3 regions of the Carnobacterium viridans genome follow, and region 1 is predicted to be linked to each of the others. Evidence: predicted binding sites of a transcription regulator. Region 1 holds the regulator's gene; each other region holds the start of a gene.
The links. Region 1 encodes CtsR, which represses protease genes until heat stress. Its sites were predicted from a motif close to TTGGTCAAAAAAGGTCAAANA; they were not measured.
Positions count from the first base shown of each region.

Region 2: clpP (ATP-dependent Clp endopeptidase proteolytic subunit ClpP) is a predicted target of CtsR. The motif match lies at 2,191-2,211, and genes of this name have one in related genera.
Region 3: BLT48_RS12720 (ATP-dependent Clp protease ATP-binding subunit) is a predicted target of CtsR. The motif match lies at 1,970-1,990, and genes of this name have one in related genera.

Region 1 covers NZ_FNJW01000008.1:1,763,638-1,766,912, reverse strand. The annotation lists gene BLT48_RS09980 (ATP-dependent Clp protease ATP-binding subunit) at 1-999, opposite strand, end outside; gene BLT48_RS09975 (CtsR family transcriptional regulator) at 1,024-1,485, opposite strand; tRNA gene BLT48_RS09970 (tRNA-Pro) at 1,861-1,934, opposite strand; tRNA gene BLT48_RS09965 (tRNA-Arg) at 1,965-2,038, opposite strand; tRNA gene BLT48_RS09960 (tRNA-Leu) at 2,042-2,130, opposite strand; tRNA gene BLT48_RS09955 (tRNA-Gly) at 2,181-2,252, opposite strand; tRNA gene BLT48_RS09950 (tRNA-Thr) at 2,260-2,332, opposite strand; tRNA gene BLT48_RS09945 (tRNA-Leu) at 2,368-2,452, opposite strand; tRNA gene BLT48_RS09940 (tRNA-Lys) at 2,494-2,566, opposite strand; tRNA gene BLT48_RS09935 (tRNA-Val) at 2,568-2,643, opposite strand; rRNA gene rrf (5S ribosomal RNA) at 2,671-2,786, opposite strand; rRNA gene BLT48_RS09925 (23S ribosomal RNA) at 2,877-3,275, opposite strand, start outside.
Region 2 covers NZ_FNJW01000008.1:1,923,869-1,927,143, reverse strand. The annotation lists gene BLT48_RS10750 (sugar-binding transcriptional regulator) at 1-523, opposite strand, end outside; gene BLT48_RS10745 (DsbA family protein) at 794-1,321, opposite strand; gene clpP (ATP-dependent Clp endopeptidase proteolytic subunit ClpP) at 1,512-2,105, opposite strand; gene BLT48_RS10735 (tRNA dihydrouridine synthase) at 2,423-3,275, opposite strand, start outside.
Region 3 covers NZ_FNJW01000008.1:2,345,865-2,349,139, reverse strand. The annotation lists gene ptsP (phosphoenolpyruvate--protein phosphotransferase) at 1-1,226, opposite strand, end outside; gene BLT48_RS12730 (phosphocarrier protein HPr) at 1,226-1,492, opposite strand; gene ykzS (protein YkzS) at 1,662-1,847, opposite strand; gene BLT48_RS12720 (ATP-dependent Clp protease ATP-binding subunit) at 2,042-3,275, shown strand, end outside.

The sequences.
Region 1 (3,275 bases):
TTCAATATACTTTTGGTATTCATCTAAAGTTGTTGCCCCAATCGTTTGCAACTCGCCACGAGCTAATGCAGGTTTCAAAATATTAGATGCATCGATTGCACCTTCTGCTCCACCAGCACCAATTAAAGTATGCAACTCATCTATAAATAAGACAACTTCGCCATCTTGATAAATCTCATCAATCACTTTTTTCATTCGTTCTTCAAACTCACCACGATATTTTGTGCCTGCTACCAATGAACCCATATCTAACATCATTAACCGCTTATTGGCTAATGCAGCGGGAACTTCTCCATCAATAATCTTTTGCGCTAAACCTTCTGCAATCGCTGTTTTACCAACACCCGGTTCCCCAACTAAAACAGGATTGTTTTTTGTTCGGCGGCTTAAAACTTGGATAATACGTTGGATTTCCTTGTGACGACCAACAACTGGATCCAGCTTCCCTTCTCTTGCGACTGCTGTTAGATCACGAGCTAGTGAGTCCAAAGTAGGTGTACCGGCGACTTGTTTAGCAGTTGGCTTGGCTTTTCTTCCTTTACCATTTGTTACATCACTCAAACCGATTTTTTTCAATACGATTTGACGAGCTTTATTTAGATTAATGTCTAAGTTGTTTAAAATCTTAGAGGATAAAATATCTTCTTCACGCAATAATCCTAACAATAAATGTTCTGTGCCAACAAGGTCTGAGCCCATACGCCTTGCTTCATCTGTTGCAAACGTAATAGCTTGTTTGGCTCTTGGCGAATAAGGAAGAATCGCATTTTTAGAAAGATACTTCATCGTTCCATAACCAGTAAAGTGTTCAATTTCTTCACGAATATCCATTTCAGTAACAGAAAATTGTCTCAACGTTTTTCCTGCGATACCATTTTGCTCCATAATCAATCCTAAAAGAATGTGCTCAGTTCCTACAGAATGGTGACGAAATCCTTTTGCTTCTTCTTGCGCCATGATTAAAACCATTCTTGCTTTTTCAGAAAATAATTCATCCATTCATTTCGCCTCCGTTTTTATACTTTACTCATATTTTAAATTGTTTAAAAAAGCTATTAGTAATCTAGCTCTTAATTCATTTTCATCTGCTCCGCTAGAATTCAGGAGTGACTTTTCCATTACTGCTAACATGATATTTGCCTCTCGCTTAATCAACATTTCAGATTCAAATAATCTTTCTATAATAGAATATGCATTCTTTTGAGAAATTTTTTTTCCAATAATATCGATCATCATATCCAGCATTTCAGCTTCATCTAACAATTTCACTTTAATGATTCTTATATACCCGCCGCCACCACGTTTACTTTCAACTAAATAGCCTTGTTGTACCGTAAAGCGAGTATTTATCACATAATTTATTTGAGAAGGAACACAATTAAAGCGATCTGCCATTTCACTCCGCCTAATTTCGACTTGTTCATCTTGGCCTAAAACTTTTTTTAAATAAGCTTCAATGATATCCGACATGTTTTGATTGTGCATGGGGTACTTGTTACTAAAACATGTTAATGTATGGTAAGAATTTTAGCTCTAATTACTCTACATTGCAATGGTGTTTTTTTAGTAACACTCCTTTTCTTTTAGTCCTAACACTAGACGTATTATTTAGCTTACCCTTAAAATTGCTAAAAGCAAATTAAACTAATAGTGGAGGATGCTGCCAGTTAGCTTCTGGAGCATTCTTGACTAATACTGACTTTTATTATACGAGAAATAAGAAGATTTGAAAAGCATCTCTACTCACTTTCTCCTAATTCTGCTTGTAAATCCCCTCTGTTCACAATCATACTCATATAAAAAATAGACAAAAAAAGATAATTTCTCTAATATTAGAGAAATTATCTTTTTAAATATTTATCGGGAAGACAGGATTCGAACCTGCGACCCCTTGGTCCCAAACCAAGTGCTCTACCAAGCTGAGCTACTTCCCGTTACTGAGTTGTTCTTTTTTTCAAAAGAAATGCACCCAAGAGGACTTGAACCTCTAACCCCTTGATTCGTAGTCAAGTACTCTATCCAATTGAGCTATGGGTGCAAATGGTGCCGAGGGCCGGAATCGAACCGGCACGGTGATCACTCACCGCAGGATTTTAAGTCCTGTGCGTCTACCTGTTCCGCCACCCCGGCATTAGAACAGCTTTTCATTCTTACAAATGACCTCACTAGTTGAACTAGTAAGCGAAAGACGGGATTCGAACCCGCGACCCCCACCTTGGCAAGGTGATGTTCTACCACTGAACTACTTTCGCAAAAAAATGCCGGCTAAAGGAGTTGAACCCTCGACCCTCTGATTACAAATCAGATGCTCTACCAACTGAGCTAAGCCGGCTAAAGTGGTACTTCACTAATCATTCAACTAAAAAATGGTGCGGGTGAAGGGACTTGAACCCCCACGTCTCTCGACGCTAGATCCTAAATCTAGTGCGTCTGCCAATTCCGCCACACCCGCATAAAGTCTGGCATAACTAACCTTACTTGAATGATTAGTTATGAGTCATGCAGGATTCGAACCTGCGACCCTCTGATTAAAAGTCAGATGCTCTACCAACTGAGCTAATGACTCATGGTGGAGGTTGACGGGATCGAACCGCCGACCCTCTGCTTGTAAGGCAGATGCTCTCCCAGCTGAGCTAAACCTCCATGGGAAATAAAATTTTAATTGAATCTGCGTGGCAACGTCCTACTCTCACAAAGGGAAACCCTTCACTACCATCGGCGCTAAGAAGCTTAACTTCTGTGTTCGGCATGGGAACAGGTGTGACCTTCTTGCCCTCATCACCACACAATTTCAATCGAAAGTCCGTTGGACTCTCAAAACTGGATAAAGTCTAAAGTGTCTTTCGTTTGCTTACCTTCGTACACCGGGTATTGCTTTGGTTAAGTCCTCGACCGATTAGTATTGGTCCGCTCCGTATATCGCTATACTTCCACTTCCAACCTATCTACCTGATCATCTCTCAGGGGTCTTACTCACTTACGTGATGGGAAATCTCATCTTGAGGGGGGCTTCACGCTTAGATGCTTTCAGCGTTTATCCCGTCCACACATAGCTACCCAGCAATGCCCTTGGCAGAACAACTGGTACACCAGAGGTGTGTCCATCCCGGTCCTCTCGTACTAAGGACAGCTCCTCTCAAATTTCCTACGCCCGCGACGGATAGGGACCGAACTGTCTCACGACGTTCTGAACCCAGCTCGCGTACCGCTTTAATGGGCGAACAGCCCAACCCTTGGGACCGACTACAGCCCCAGGATGCGATGAGCCGACATCG
Region 2 (3,275 bases), 160 kb from region 1:
GAACAAACATTAACTTTCTTTTGCGTGAAAGAGTTTCATTCATTTGATTTGCCACTTCTGCCATAGTAGTACCACCCATAACAGCAATAATATTAGTGCCTTCTGGAAGTAAAAAGTCTAATGCTTCTACTGCAGCACGGCCCATCTCTTCATGTAATTTCGACTGTTCATCTACATCACCAGAAATAATTACACAGTGTTCAATCTCCAAATAAGAAGCGAGTTTTTTCTCTTTCTCTTTCATCCCCAACAGTTGTCCCATTAACTGATCTAGTTGGTGATAAACGGCTTCGCCTTTTTCAGTCAGCTCCATGCCCATTTTTGAAGTTTTTATCAATCCTTGTTTCTTTAAGCCTTCTGATTCTGTACGTAAAACACGTTCTGTAATTCCCATACGTTCAGATACGACTCTTCTTCCAACTGGACCTAATAAAAAAACATTGCGCAAAATTTGGTAACGATTCTGAAGTTTATACATGATATCTGGAATGACTTCTTCGATAACAGATAATACATTTTGCATAAGCGACCTCTTTCCATCTGGTCGTTTTGTGACCGCGTCAGTCGTTCAGCGACCATTGTTACTTAAAAAAACAAGAGAATCAAAAATGAAAATCAAACTTTCAGTTTCCTGTACTTGTTTTCTTATCATTCAACAACTGCACTAAACGAAGCACTATTGCCATCTCTCACAACAATAATTGTACCAGTTATCTATTCATCTTTCAACTGTTATGTTTATAAGTTTTTCATTAAAATTGTGTAAAAGACCTGTTTTTTTACAAGCGATTTCTTAAAGGCGTGCTTCAATCAAGTTTTTAAGTTCTTGTTGCGTAATATGTTCATCGAAAATCTCTTCATCAATAAACACGGTTGGTACAAATACAACATTTGCTTGGTTTGCTTCTTGAATAATTTCTTGAGCTACTGATTCATTTGACTGTATGGATAAATTTCTTTTCTCAACTACATAAGCAGCTATAGCATCAAACGATTCTAAATATCCCCACTCTTCTTGGTGAGCAAAAAAGAAATCAATGTCTTTAAGCGCTTTTTCAGGGTTTGAATAATCTAAATAACGGTGCACGATATTCCCTTTTTTCAAACTCGGTTTTTCTTTATCAAAATGTTTAATGATTCGTTGCACTTTCCCAGCAGAAACATATTCGTTTAGTACATCTTTTGAATCTTCATACCACATTTTACAATAGGGGCACTTTAAGTTAATAAATTCGATTACCTTAACTGGAGCATCATCACTTCCAATTTTAATTCCATGGGTTGTATTCACTTTGTCTGTTTTAATGTTGCTAATATCCATTAAATATCCTCCTTTATTTACTTAATGATTTCATTATACAGATAATATTGAATCAATTAAATGGATTTGACTTATTTAGTTTTCCTACTGACCAATGGAGCAAAAAAAAGAGACTAAAGCGTTGCTCCAATCTCTTTTTTCTTTACTCTTCAATTGAAATACTTAGCTAGACGAATCTCATCTAAACGTTTTAGCTTAAAGCTGAGCTATTTTCCATGATTTCATCAATCAAACCATAAGCCTTCGCATCTTCTGCAGACATATAATTATCACGATCTGTATCACGTTGAATGACTTCTATTGGTTGTCCTGTACGATCTGATAAAATTTTATTCAAGCGTTCACGTGTGTTAAGGATGTGACGAGCAGCAATTTCAATTTCCGTAGCTTGCCCTTGAGATCCGCCCGATGGTTGGTGAATCATGATTTCAGCATTCGGCAACGCATAACGTTTTCCTTTTGTACCAGCTGTCAATAAGAAACTACCCATTGAAGCCGCCATTCCCATTGCGATAGTTTGTACATCTGCTTTGATAAAGTTCATTGTATCAAAAATCGCTAAACCAGCAGTTACACTGCCACCTGGAGAATTAATATAAATATAAATATCTTTTTCAGAGTCTTGTGCATCTAAAAATAACAGCTGAGCGATTACAGCATTTGCTAGATCATCGTCTACTGGACCACTTAACATAATAATGCGGTCTTTTAAAAGACGCGAATAAATGTCATAGGCACGTTCACCTCTAGATGACTGTTCGATTACTGTAGGGACTAAATTCATAATTTGTTTCCTCCTCAATTGTTCATTTCTTTTATAGCGTAACTAAATGATTCACACTATGAGTTACTAAGTGTATTTTACTCCATTGGTCAAAAAAGGTCAATTTTTTTCGTTTGCTAACTTTGAAAAAAAAGTGATTAGAATTTATCCTCTAATCACAAAAATAATCTTTAAATCTTTAATAAAATTCAATCATTTTGAATAAAATAATTATAACATAAATAGTTTATTCAAAAAATTAAAAGCTTACAGATAGTTATGACTTATTTTTTCTTTTATCCATCACAAAAAAGATACTTTTAATGAGTGATATTCTTTTATTCTCCTAAGATATCCTGATTTTTTTCTTCAAATTCATCAAGTAATACGCGAGCTTCATTAGTTGTTTCTGTTTCCATCAACTGCACTCTTAAGTCACTTGCTCCACGAATACCACGAACATAGATTTTAAAAAAGCGGCGAAGTGGTCTGAATGCACGAGGTTCATCAACGGTATATTTATCAAAAAGATCTAAGTGCAATCTAAACAAATTCAGCAATTCTTGGCTGCTGTGCTCTTTTGGTTCTTTTTCAAACGCATAAGGGTTGTGAAAAATACCTCGCCCAATCATAACACCATCCACACCATATTCTTCAACCAGCTTCAACCCAGTTTCGCGATCCGGAATGTCTCCATTGATTGTCAAAAGTGTTTGAGGTGCAATTTCGTCACGTAATTTTTTGATTTCTGAAATCATTTCCCAGTGTGCGTCGCCTTTACTCATTTCTTTTCTTGTTCGTAAATGGATAGAAAGATTGGCAATATCTTGTTCAAAAACGTGTGTCAACCAATCACGCCATTCATCGATAGTTGTATAACCTAATCGGGTCTTGACACTTACCGGTAGCCCTCCTGCTTTTGCTGCTTGGATTAAATCTGCAGCAACTGCAGCTCGGCGAATAAGGCCACTACCTTTTCCTTTACCTGCTACATTCGGTACCGGACAGCCCATATTAATATCGATTCCTTTAAAACCTTGTTCTGCCATACCAATGCTCATTTGGCGGAAGTGTTTTGGTTCGTCTCCCCATATATGAGCTACCATCGGTTGTTCGTCCTCAGTAAATGTTAAACGACCACGGACACTATCACGTCCTTCTGGATGACAATAACTAACAGCATTTGTGAAC
Region 3 (3,275 bases), 580 kb from region 1:
ATAAGCATCTCTTTAGCTTGACGGAATTCTTGCAAAGTCGCAATCATTGGGAACATAATACGTAATTGTCCAAAAACAGACGCACGTAGTAATGCACGCAATTGCGTTCTAAACATGTCCGGTTGTGCTAAACAAATACGAATGGCACGGTACCCTAGGAAAGGATTCATTTCGTGTGGCAATGTTAGGTAAGGCAATTCTTTATCGCCACCAATGTCCATGGTACGGACAACAACAGCTTTACCTTCCATACCTTCTAAAACTTCTTTATAGGCTTCAAACTGAGCTTCTTCTGTAGGAAAATCAGGTGAATCCATATAAAGGAATTCTGTACGGTATAATCCAACAGCTTCTCCACCGTTACTTTTTACACCCACTAAATCTTTTGGAGTTCCAATATTTGCAGCTAGTTCAATGTGCTTTCCATCTGCAGTTATTGTTGGTTCATCTTTTAATTTATCCCACTCAGCTTTTTGATCAGCAAAAGCTTTAGCTTTTGTTTCGTAAGTTGCAACATCTGTTGATTCAGGGTGGACGATTACATCGCCTTCTAAACCATCAATGATGATAAGATCTCCTTCTTTAACAAAAGAAGTGATTTCTTTCGTTCCTACAATTGCAGGAATTTCTAACGAACGAGCCATAATAGCTGAATGTGAAGTACGTCCACCAATGTCTGTAACAAAGGCTTTAACAAATTGACGGTTTAATTGAGCCGTATCACTTGGTGTTAAGTCATGTGCAACTACAATTACTTCTTCATCAATCATTGAAGGATTAGGAAGTTTGACACCTAACAAATGGCTCAATACACGTTTAGTAACATCTTTGATATCGGCTGCACGTTCTTGCATATAAGGATTGTCTTCCATGCCTTCAAACATACCAATAAACATATCTGTTACTTCTTTTAAACCGCTTTCTGCGTTGATCTTGTTGTCGACGATTGAGCTTTCGATACTCCCGATTAATTCTGGATCAGAAAGAACCATTAAATGAGCATCAAAAACTTGGGCTTCTTCTTCACCTAAAGATTCTGCTGCTTTAGACCGAATGATCTCAAGTTCTTTTGATGCTTCGTTTAATGCCGATTTTAAGCGGTCAATTTCTGAATCAGAGTTCTCAACTGTAATTTTGTTGAAAGTTAAATCGGGTTCAGTTAGTAAGTAAGCTTTTGCTACTGCAATACCGTCACTTGCTGCGATCCCTTTTAATTTTTCAACCATTATTCAGCTAAGCCTTCTTTCTTCATAGTTTCTTCGATTCCTGAAAGAGCTTCAGCTTCATCTGAACCATCAGCAGAGATAGTTACTTCAGCGCCTTGACCAACACCTAAAGACATAACACCCATGATTGATTTTAAGTTTACTGATTTACCCTTGTATTCTAAGTTGATATCTGAGCTATATTTGCTTGCTGTTTGTACTAATAATGTTGCTGGACGTGCATGGATACCTGTTTCAGCTACTACATGAAATTCGCGTTTTTCCATAATTAAAAATCCCCTTTAATAAATATTATTTTTGAGAACTACATCCAGTTTTAACTGTCAATAACATTTCTTTTCAGTAAAACAATTGATACAGCCCTTACAATTTACTAGAATACCATTTTTTGCTCATTTAAACAACTATTATTTCCTAATTTTGCTTTGCTGCTCTTTAGTTTGACCTATACCGATAAATGATAACTCCATTATGTAGAGCTTCTCCAATAATCTGGTCTTTTTTTTCATGATTGATCCAAATTTCACGAAAAATCATAAAATCATTTTTTTCAATTTTTATATCGTCGACTTGACCTTGAACTAATTGGTCCATCATCATTTGCAGTTCTTCCTTTGTCATTTTAAAAACATCCTTGCTTTATTTTTTTTCTTGAATATTAATAGTCTAATGGAAAATACTAAACATTTATAGTGTAAATTACTTGAAAGCAAAAAAAAGTCGGTGTATAATACTAATCATGAAAGGTCAGTAATGGTCAATTTTTTGATCTTTTGTTTTCCTAACTAACCGATTATATGAAAGGTTGTGCTAAAATGTTATGTCAAAATTGTAACCAACGTGAAGCAACTATCCATTTGTATACCAATATGAATGGCCAAAAAGGTCAATTAGATGTTTGTCAAAATTGCTACCAATTGATTAAAGACGCACAAAATCGTGGAGAAATTAGAAACAGCCGCACACCACAAGACCCATTTGGTTTTGGTAACTTAGATCAATTTTTCCGTTCAATGCAACATGCACAAAACAATAATTTCCAACAAAATAATCCTGACGCCCCTCCGACTCAAAACGGTTCTGGAGGACAACCACCTATTAATAAGATACCTGGTCTTTTAGGTGAATATGGAACAAATTTAACTGAAGCTGCTCGATCAGGTGCTATTGATCCCGTTATAGGACGTGACAAGGAAATTGAACGCGTAATTGAAATTTTAAACCGCCGTACTAAAAATAATCCTGTCTTAACTGGAGAACCCGGTGTTGGTAAAACAGCTGTTGTAGAAGGCTTAGCACAAAAAATTATTGACGGTGATGTTCCTCAAAAATTATTAGGTAAAGAAGTTATTCGTCTAGATGTCGCTTCATTAGTTCAAGGAACTGGTATTCGTGGACAATTCGAGGAGCGGATGCAACAATTAATGGATGAATTGAAGAAAAATCCACAAATTATTTTATTTATTGACGAAGTTCATGAAATTGTTGGAGCCGGAAGCGCAGAAGGAAGTATGGATGCTGGAAATATGCTTAAACCCGCTCTTGCACGTGGTGAATTGCAAATGGTTGGAGCAACTACTTTAAGAGAATATCGTACAATTGAAAAAGACGCTGCATTAGAACGTCGTATGCAACCTGTACGCGTAAGCGAACCGTCTATTGAAGAGACGATCACCATTCTTAAAGGACTGCAAAAAAAATACGAAGATTATCATCACGTTCATTATACAAACGAAGCAATTACAAGCGCCGTAAATCTTTCTAATCGTTATATTCAGGATCGGTTTTTACCAGATAAAGCAATCGATTTACTAGATGAATCAGGTTCTAAAAAGAACTTAACGATACAAGTTGTTGATCCTAAACAACTAGAAGATAAAATCGCAGAAGCTGCTCAACAAAAACAATTAGCTTTACAGCAAGAAGATTATGAAAAAGCTGCTTTTTATCGTGATCAGGCTAAAAAATTCTCTACTATGCGTGATCAGCAAAAACCAGATTCAGATGAACCTACTGTAACCGAACAAGATATGATTGAAATCATTGAAA